Regions from separate parts of the Planococcus versutus genome, predicted to be linked through region 2. Evidence: a T-box and tRNA genes for the amino acid it is inferred to sense, from the RefSeq annotation. Region 2 holds a T-box; the other holds one or more tRNA genes.
The links. The T-box of region 2 lies ahead of leuS (leucine--tRNA ligase). A T-box ahead of a tRNA ligase gene usually reads a tRNA of that ligase, here a tRNA-Leu.

Region 1 (4,836 bases), 1.1 Mb from region 2:
CTGGCAACTAAGATCAAGGGTTGCGCTCGTTGCGGGACTTAACCCAACATCTCACGACACGAGCTGACGACAACCATGCACCACCTGTCACCACTGTCCCCGAAGGGAAAAGTGTATCTCTACACCGGGCAGTGGGATGTCAAGACCTGGTAAGGTTCTTCGCGTTGCTTCGAATTAAACCACATGCTCCACCGCTTGTGCGGGCCCCCGTCAATTCCTTTGAGTTTCAGCCTTGCGGCCGTACTCCCCAGGCGGAGTGCTTAATGCGTTAGCTGCAGCACTAAGGGGCGGAAACCCCCTAACACTTAGCACTCATCGTTTACGGCGTGGACTACCAGGGTATCTAATCCTGTTTGCTCCCCACGCTTTCGCGCCTCAGCGTCAGTTACAGACCAGAAAGTCGCCTTCGCCACTGGTGTTCCTCCACATCTCTACGCATTTCACCGCTACACATGGAATTCCACTTTCCTCTTCTGTACTCAAGTTCTCCAGTTTCCAATGACCCTCCACGGTTGAGCCGTGGGCTTTCACATCAGACTTAAAGAACCGCCTGCGCGCGCTTTACGCCCAATAATTCCGGACAACGCTTGCCACCTACGTATTACCGCGGCTGCTGGCACGTAGTTAGCCGTGGCTTTCTGGTGAGGTACCGTCAAGGTGCCAGTAGTTACTTGGCACTTGTTCTTCCCTCACAACAGAGTTTTACGATCCGAAAACCTTCGTCACTCACGCGGCGTTGCTCCGTCAGACTTTCGTCCATTGCGGAAGATTCCCTACTGCTGCCTCCCGTAGGAGTCTGGGCCGTGTCTCAGTCCCAGTGTGGCCGATCACCCTCTCAGGTCGGCTACGCATCGTTGCCTTGGTAGGCCATTACCCCACCAACTAGCTAATGCGCCGCGGGCCCATCCTGCAGTGACAGCCGAGACCGTCTTTCCGTGCAGCCTCAGGAGAGGCCGCAAACTATTCGGTATTAGCACCGGTTTCCCGGAGTTATCCCGATCTGCAGGGCAGGTTGCCCACGTGTTACTCACCCGTCCGCCGCTAAACCAAAGGAGCAAGCTCCAATGGTTCCGCTCGACTTGCATGTATTAGGCACGCCGCCAGCGTTCGTCCTGAGCCAGGATCAAACTCTCCATTATAGAGAACATTTGACTGCTCTAGTTGTTGCTGGCACCATCCGAAGATGGCTTGATCTACAAAATGCTGATCAGTAAATTTTCGTCACGCACACCGAGATGAAAAACAACTTTGCTCTGTTTGCCAAAGGCAACCTTTGCAAAAGGCAACCTTTGCAAAAGCCGTGCTCACACCGAGGTTCTCGTGACGTCTTTCGTTGACGTTTTGCTGTTCAGTTTTCAAGGTTCAACTATCAAAATGGTGGAGCCTAGCGGGATCGAACCGCTGACCTCCTGCGTGCAAGGCAGGCGCTCTCCCAGCTGAGCTAAGGCCCCATTGTTTGGTCGGGAAGACAGGATTCGAACCTGCGACCCCTTGGTCCCAAACCAAGTGCTCTACCAAGCTGAGCTACTTCCCGAACTTGAGATGCTGGATGTAAAAATTATGGTGCGCCCGAGAGGACTCGAACCTCTAACCGCTTGATTCGTAGTCAAGTACTCTATCCAATTGAGCTACGGGCGCATATGATGCTATTCACTGTTTTGTGAAAAGATGGTGCCGAGGACCGGAATCGAACCGGTACGGTAGTCACCTACCGCAGGATTTTAAGTCCTGTGCGTCTGCCAGTTCCGCCACCCCGGCTTAGGGTCGATAAAGATTAAAAATTGGAGCGGAAGACGAGGTTCGAACTCGCGACCTCCACCTTGGCAAGGTGGCGTTCTACCACTGAACTACTTCCGCAAAAATGGTGCGGGTGAAGGGAGTCGAACCCCCACGCCCGAAGGCGCTAGATCCTAAGTCTAGTGCGTCTGCCAGTTCCGCCACACCCGCGTGGCAATTATTAAATTAAAATGGTGAGCCATGAAGGATTCGAACCTTCGACCCTCTGATTAAAAGTCAGATGCTCTACCAGCTGAGCTAATGGCTCATTTACATGAGTGGTGCCGGAGAAAGGAGTCGAACCCTCGACCTACTGATTACAAGTCAGTTGCTCTACCAACTGAGCTACTCCGGCAAAAAAATGGTGGAGGATGACGGGATCGAACCGCCGACCCTCTGCTTGTAAGGCAGATGCTCTCCCAGCTGAGCTAATCCTCCAATATGTATTGCCCAGCGACGTCCTACTCTCACAGGGGGAAACCCCCAACTACCATCGGCGCAAAAGAGCTTAACTGCCGTGTTCGAGATGGGAACGGGTGTGGCCTCTTTGCCATCATCACTGGACTATTTTTTTCGAAAGACAAGATTTAGTATACCAGTACTCCTGGTATTTTCAAGCTTTTTTTCAAAAACTTGTACTTATTCTTTCAAAACTGGATAAACGACAGGTGAAACAAATCGTGCATGATTCGCGTACAGTTTGTTGGTTAAGTCCTCGATCGATTAGTATTCGTCAGCTGCACGTGTCGCCACGCTTCCACCTCGAACCTATCTACCTCATCGTCTTTGAGGGATCTTACTTGCTTGCGCAATGGGAAATCTCATCTTGAGGGGGCTTCGTGCTTAGATGCTTTCAGCACTTATCCCGGCCACACATAGCTACCCAGCGATGCCCTTGGCAGAACAACTGGTACACCAGCGGTGTGTCCATCCCGGTCCTCTCGTACTAAGGACAGCTCCTCTCAAATTTCCTGCGCCCGCGACGGATAGGGACCGAACTGTCTCACGACGTTCTGAACCCAGCTCGCGTACCGCTTTAATGGGCGAACAGCCCAACCCTTGGGACCGACTACAGCCCCAGGATGCGATGAGCCGACATCGAGGTGCCAAACCTCCCCGTCGATGTGGACTCTTGGGGGAGATAAGCCTGTTATCCCCGGGGTAGCTTTTATCCGTTGAGCGATGGCCCTTCCATGCGGAACCACCGGATCACTAAGCCCGTCTTTCGACCCTGCTCGACATGTACGTCTCGCAGTCAAGCTCCCTTCTGCCTTTACACTCTGCGAATGATTTCCAACCATTCTGAGGGAACCTTTGGGCGCCTCCGTTACTCTTTAGGAGGCGACCGCCCCAGTCAAACTGCCCGCCTGACACTGTCTCCCAAGCCGATCAGGCTTGTGGGTTAGAATTTCAATACAACCAGGGTAGTATCCCACTGACGCCTCCGCCGAAGCTGGCGCTCCGGAATCTAAGGCTCCTACCTATTCTGTACAAGTTGCACCAAAATTCAATATCAGGCTACAGTAAAGCTCCACGGGGTCTTTCCGTCCTGTCGCGGGTAACCTGCATCTTCACAGGTACTATAATTTCACCGAGTCTCTCGTTGAGACAGTGCCCAGATCGTTACGCCTTTCGTGCGGGTCGGAACTTACCCGACAAGGAATTTCGCTACCTTAGGACCGTTATAGTTACGGCCGCCGTTTACTGGGGCTTCAATTCGCACCTTCGCTTGCGCTAAGCACTCCTCTTAACCTTCCAGCACCGGGCAGGCGTCAGCCCCTATACGTCACCTTACGGTTTTGCAGAGACCTGTGTTTTTGCTAAACAGTCGCCTGGGCCTATTCACTGCGGCTCTCTCGGGCTATTCACCCTACCAGAGCACCCCTTCTCCCGAAGTTACGGGGTCATTTTGCCGAGTTCCTTAACGAGAGTTCACTCGCTCACCTTAGAATTCTCTTCTCGCCTACCTGTGTCGGTTTGCGGTACGGGCACCTCCCGCCTCGCTAGAGGCTTTTCTTGGCAGTGTGAAATCAGGGACTCTGAGGTAAACCTCTTGCCATCACAGCTCAACGTGTCAGGAATGGGATTTGCCTCATTCCACGCCTCACTGCTTGGACGTGCACAACCAACGGCACGCTCTCCTTATCCTTCTGCGTCCCCCCATTGCTCAAACGGCGGGGAGGTGGTACAGGAATATCAACCTGTTGTCCATCGTCTACGCCTATCGGCCTCGACTTAGGTCCCGACTAACCCTGAGCGGACGAGCCTTCCTCAGGAAACCTTAGGCATTCGGTGGACGGGATTCTCACCCGTCTTTCGTTACTCATACCGGCATTCTCACTTCTAAGCGCTCCACCAGTCCTTCCGGTCTGACTTCAACGCCCTTAGAACGCTCTCCTACCACGGATCTCCGAAGAGATCCATCCACAGCTTCGGTAATCCGTTTAGCCCCGGTACATTTTCGGCGCAGTGTCACTCGACCAGTGAGCTATTACGCACTCTTTAAATGATGGCTGCTTCTAAGCCAACATCCTGGTTGTCTAAGCAACGCCACATCCTTTTCCACTTAACGGATATTTGGGGACCTTAGCTGGTGGTCTGGGCTGTTTCCCTCTTGACTACGGATCTTATCACTCGCAGTCTGACTCCCAAGCATAAATCACTGGCATTCGGAGTTTGTCTGAATTCGGTAACCCGGGATGGGCCCCTAGTCCAAACAGTGCTCTACCTCCAGGATTCTCTATCTTGAGGCTAGCCCTAAAGCTATTTCGGAGAGAACCAGCTATCTCCAGGTTCGATTGGAATTTCTCCGCTACCCACACCTCATCCCCGCACTTTTCAACGTGCGTGGGTTCGGGCCTCCAGTAAGTGTTACCTTACCTTCACCCTGGACATGGGTAGATCACCTGGTTTCGGGTCTACAACTACATACTCTATCGCCCTATTCAGACTCGCTTTCGCTGCGGCTCCGCCTTCTCAGCTTAACCTTGCATGTAATCGTAACTCGCCGGTTCATTCTACAAAAGGCACGCCATCACCCATTAACGGGCTTTGACTACT
Region 2 (4,836 bases):
CATCCATAAACAAGCGCCAAATGCGATCAAGGAAACGACGAGAGCCATCTAAGCCATTTGTTGACCATGCAATGGACGCTTCAAGTGGGCCCATGAACATTTCGTACATGCGCAATGTATCTGCACCGTGGCTTTCGATAATTTGATCAGGGTTCACGACATTGCCTTTTGATTTCGACATTTTTTCGTTTCCTTCACCCAAAATCATACCTTGGTTAAATAGCTTTTGGAAAGGTTCTTTTGTTGAAACTACACCGATATCATAAAGCACTTTATGCCAGAAACGTGCATACAGCAAGTGAAGCACAGCATGCTCGGCGCCACCGATATAAACATCTACCGGCAACCAGCGCTTCAATAGTTCAGGGTCTGCTAGCATTTCATCGTTTGTCGGATCGATAAAACGCAAGTAATACCAGCAGCTTCCTGCCCATTGTGGCATCGTATTGGTTTCGCGGCGACCTTTCATACCCGTTTCTGGATGAACAATATTGACCCAATCGGTAATATTGGCAAGTGGTGACTCACCTGTTCCACTCGGTTTAATATCCGTCGTTACTGGCAGCATCAATGGCAAGTCTTTTTCTTCTACGGGTGTCATCGTGCCATCTTCCCAGTGGATAATTGGAATCGGCTCTCCCCAGTAACGCTGACGACTAAACAACCAATCACGTAAACGATACGTGATTTTCTTGTCGCCAACTTTTTTATCCACTAGCCAATCAATGGCTTTTTCAATGCCTTCTTTTTTGTTCAATCCATTAAGGTAATCAGAATTGATCAATTCACCGTCGCCGGCATAGGCTTCTTCTTTGATATTGCCACCTGATACAACTTCCACAATCGGCAAATCGAATTGTTTCGCAAATTCATAATCACGCTCGTCGTGAGCCGGAACTGCCATGATCGCACCTGTTCCGTAAGTTGCTAATACATAATCGGCAATCCAAATCGGCATTTTTTCGCCACTCGCTGGATTGATTGCATAAGCGCCTGTGAAGACACCTGATTTGTCTTTCGCCAAATCGGTGCGTTCCAAATCACTTTTTGTTTTAACATCATCAATGTATTTTTCAACAGCTGCTTGTTGATCTGTTGTTGTAATCGCTGCTACCAATTTATGTTCAGGAGCTAGTACCGCGTATGTCGCACCAAAAATTGTATCTGGACGTGTTGTAAATGCGCGGAAAGAATGTTCGGTATCCGCAACTTGGAATTCCAGCTCTGCACCTTCTGATTTCCCAATCCAGTTGCGTTGCATGTCTTTCAAGCTTTCCGGCCAATCCAAGTCTTCTAAATCTTCAAGAAGACGATCTGCGTAATTCGTAATACGCAATACCCATTGACGCATTGGACGACGCTCAACCGGATGACCTCCACGTTCTGATTTGCCATCAATGACTTCTTCGTTTGCCAAAACTGTTCCGAGTGCTGGGCACCAGTTAACTGCTACTTCGTCAACATACGCCAGTCCTTTGTTATACAACTGAATAAAAATCCATTGTGTCCATTTGTAATAAGACGGATCTGTTGTGCTGATTTCACGGTCCCAGTCATAAGAAAATCCAAGTTCTTGAATTTGACGCTTAAAAGTTTCAATGTTTTTAGCTGTAAATTCAGCTGGGTCATTTCCAGTATCCAGAGCATATTGCTCTGCTGGCAAACCAAATGCGTCCCAGCCCATTGGGTGAAGAACGTTGTACCCTTGCATGCGTTTGACTCGGCTTAAAATATCCGTCGCCGTATAGCCTTCTGGGTGTCCTACGTGAAGTCCAGCACCTGATGGGTACGGGAACATATCTAGTGCGTAGAATTTTGGTTTTGATAGGTCATCCACCAGTTTAAACGTCTTATTGTCTTGCCAATATTTTTGCCATTTTTTCTCAACTAGTTTGTGTTTGAATGTCATTTTCGATTCCTCCTCAAAATAAAAAAATCCCGTCCCTTGAAATAAGGGACGGGATTTTCCCGCGGTACCACCCAAATTAGCGATGACTCGCTCAACTTGATTCCTTAACGCGGAAAACGGTGTATCTTACTTAGTTTCACATACACGGACTCCAAGGCGAGTTCATTTGCGCATTTTACCAGCTTGCACCAACCGCCGGCTCTCTGTCAAAAATACACAAACTACTAGTCCTCTTCACTGTCATTGGTTATTGTCTCTAGTTTAGACGAAGCACTGTTTTTTCGCAATAGCTTAAGAAACTTTGACGTTTTCCGTATTCAAAGGCGCTTCTGTAGAATCGATTATATCTTGAACAGTAAAGCCTTCAAATACCTCCACCAACACTAAACCCTTTTTTGTTACTTCAATCACTGCACGTTCTGTAATGATTTTATTAACCACACCTTTGCCAGTTAACGGCAAATCGCATTGTTTTTTGATTTTAGCAGATCCGTCTTTTGATACATGATCCATAATGACAATAACTTTTTTCGCACCGTGGACTAAATCCATCGCACCGCCCATGCCTTTGATCATTTTACCGGGAATCATCCAGTTGGCTAAGTCGCCGTTTTCAGCTACTTCCATCCCACCAAGAATAGCGACGTCAATATGCCCCCGCGAATCATCGCGAACGATTCTGCACTAGTGAAAAAAGCCGATCCAGGAATCGTCGTTACGGTTTCTTTGCCCGCATTGATGAGATCAGGGTCTACATTTTCTTCTGTTGGATAAGGTCCAATTCCTAGAAGACCGTTTTCTGATTGAAGTACAACAGTTTTGTTATCAGAAATAAAATTAGCAACCAGAGTTGGCATACCGATTCCAAGATTCACATAATCGCCATCATTAATTTCTTTTTCAGCGCGTTTTGCAATGCGTTCTCTCACTGCTTGTTTGTCCATGATTTTCTCCATCCTTTCCTAAATAGTACGTGTTGTTAAACGTTCAATGCGTTTTTCTTGGTCTGCTTGAAGTAATCCTTGCACATAAATGCTTGGTGTTTGAACATGATTCGGATCAATATCACCAGTTTCTACAATTTCTTCTACTTCTGCAATGGTAATTTTCCCAGCTGCTGCAGCAAGCGGATTGAAGTTTTGGGCGGTTTTATTATAAACAAGGTTGCCCATTTTATCAGCTTTATGTGCTCTCACTAATGCAAAATCAGCTCTCAAAGCATGTTCTAGTACATGTTCTTTCCCATCAAATTCGCGAATTTCTTTGCCTTCTGCGACCGTTGTGCCAACACCAGCTGGTGTAAAGAATGCCGGAATTCCAGCTCCGCCTGCGCGTATTTTTTCAGCAAGCGTTCCTTGTGGTGTCAATTCCACTTCAATTTCACCCGATAACACTTGGCGTTCAAACTCTTTGTTTTCCCCAACATAAGAACCAATCATTTTTTTAATTTGATTGTTTTTCAACAGTAAACCAAGACCCCACTCGTCCACTCCACAGTTATTGGAAATAATGGTCAAGTCAGTCACTCCTTTATCAACAAGTGCTAAAATTAGCTGTTCTGGTATTCCTACTAACCCAAAACCACCTACCATAATTGTGGCACCGTCTTGAATTTGCTCCACTGCTTCTTTTGCAGAATTGTATATCGGTTTCATCCCATTATGCCTCCTCTGACTCATCAACTAAAACTGATTATTAAAACGCTTCCATACCAATTTAAACAAACTATTACGCTAAACGCAATATTCATAAAAATTAACACAAGTACCCCAAGCATTGTTGACGGTTTCTGTGACATGCTACAATGTTATTAGAGGAGTTGTTACGAGTGAATACAGAATTTCCTTTTTCATCTGATGGAAAACGATACTATACATGGAATCGCCATTTACGCGATCATTTTGGCTTTAAAGTGATGAAAATCGCGTTAGATGCAGGCTTTGACTGTCCTAACCGGGACGGTACCGTTGCACATGGAGGCTGTACATTTTGTAGCGTCGCTGGGTCTGGTGACTTTGCGGGTAATCGCGTTGATTCGATTCCCAAGCAGTTCGACAATATAAAAGAAAAAATGCACCGCAAATGGAAAGATGCCAAATACATGGCTTATTTCCAAGCCTATACAAATACCCATGCACCACTGCCTGTCATAAAAGAAAAGTTTGAAGCTGCACTCGAACAAGAAAATGTCATTGGCTTAAGCATTGCGACGCGTCCCGACTGTTTGCCCAACGACGTTGTTGATTACTTAGCTGAATTAAACGAACGAACCTATTTATGGGTTGAGCTTGGACTTCAAACGGTTCACGAGCGAACAGCTCTTTTAGTTAACAGAGCTCATGATTTTGAGGCCTACATCGAAGGTGTCACGAAACTACGTAAGCGAGGCATTCGTGTTTGCACACACATTATTAACGGCTTGCCGCTAGAAGATCGTGATATGATGATGGAAACCGCACGTGAAGTAGCCAAACTCGATGTGCAAGGTATTAAAATTCATCTTTTGCACTTATTAAAAGGCACGCCAATGGTAAAACAATACGAAAAAGGCATGGTCGAGTTTTTAGAAAAGCAAGAGTATATCAATTTAGTAGCTGACCAACTTGAAGTGCTGCCACCTGACATGGTGGTACAGCGCATTACCGGTGATGGTCCAATCGACTTGATGATTGGTCCAATGTGGAGTGCAAACAAATGGGAAGTTTTAAACGGCATTGACGCAGAACTCGAGCGACGCAGTAGCTGGCAAGGAAAACTAGTGACAAAGAGTGTGACGTTATGACTTTGAAGCGCGTGTTGCCTTTTACAAAATCATTGCTTGAACAAGCTGTTTCTTTAGGAGACTCGGTCATCGACGGCACTGCCGGCAACGGTCACGATACGCATTTTCTAGCAGAGCTGACTGGATCTACGGGCAAGGTTTTTGC

Region 1: it encodes a tRNA-Leu, which carries the amino acid that the T-box ahead of leuS (leucine--tRNA ligase) is inferred to sense. The anticodon was not compared.

What each region holds. Positions count from the first base shown of each region.
Region 1 covers NZ_CP016540.2:77,996-82,831, reverse strand. Annotated here, with positions in the region: rRNA gene I858_RS00415 (16S ribosomal RNA) at 1-1,139, opposite strand, end outside; tRNA gene I858_RS00410 (tRNA-Ala) at 1,376-1,451, opposite strand; tRNA gene I858_RS00405 (tRNA-Pro) at 1,458-1,534, opposite strand; tRNA gene I858_RS00400 (tRNA-Arg) at 1,562-1,638, opposite strand; tRNA gene I858_RS00395 (tRNA-Leu) at 1,670-1,758, opposite strand; tRNA gene I858_RS00390 (tRNA-Gly) at 1,783-1,857, opposite strand; tRNA gene I858_RS00385 (tRNA-Leu) at 1,863-1,947, opposite strand; tRNA gene I858_RS00380 (tRNA-Lys) at 1,969-2,044, opposite strand; tRNA gene I858_RS00375 (tRNA-Thr) at 2,056-2,131, opposite strand; tRNA gene I858_RS00370 (tRNA-Val) at 2,139-2,214, opposite strand; rRNA gene rrf (5S ribosomal RNA) at 2,225-2,340, opposite strand; rRNA gene I858_RS00360 (23S ribosomal RNA) at 2,480-4,836, opposite strand, start outside.
Region 2 covers NZ_CP016540.2:1,208,326-1,213,161, reverse strand. Annotated here, with positions in the region: gene leuS (leucine--tRNA ligase) at 1-1,909, opposite strand, end outside; T-box leader at 1,951-2,156, opposite strand; partial or broken gene I858_RS06190 (3-oxoacid CoA-transferase subunit B) at 2,201-2,853, opposite strand; gene I858_RS06185 (CoA transferase subunit A) at 2,872-3,564, opposite strand; gene mnmL (tRNA modification radical SAM protein MnmL/YtqA) at 3,738-4,691, shown strand; gene mnmM (tRNA 5-(aminomethyl)-2-thiouridylate-methyltransferase MnmM) at 4,688-4,836, shown strand, end outside.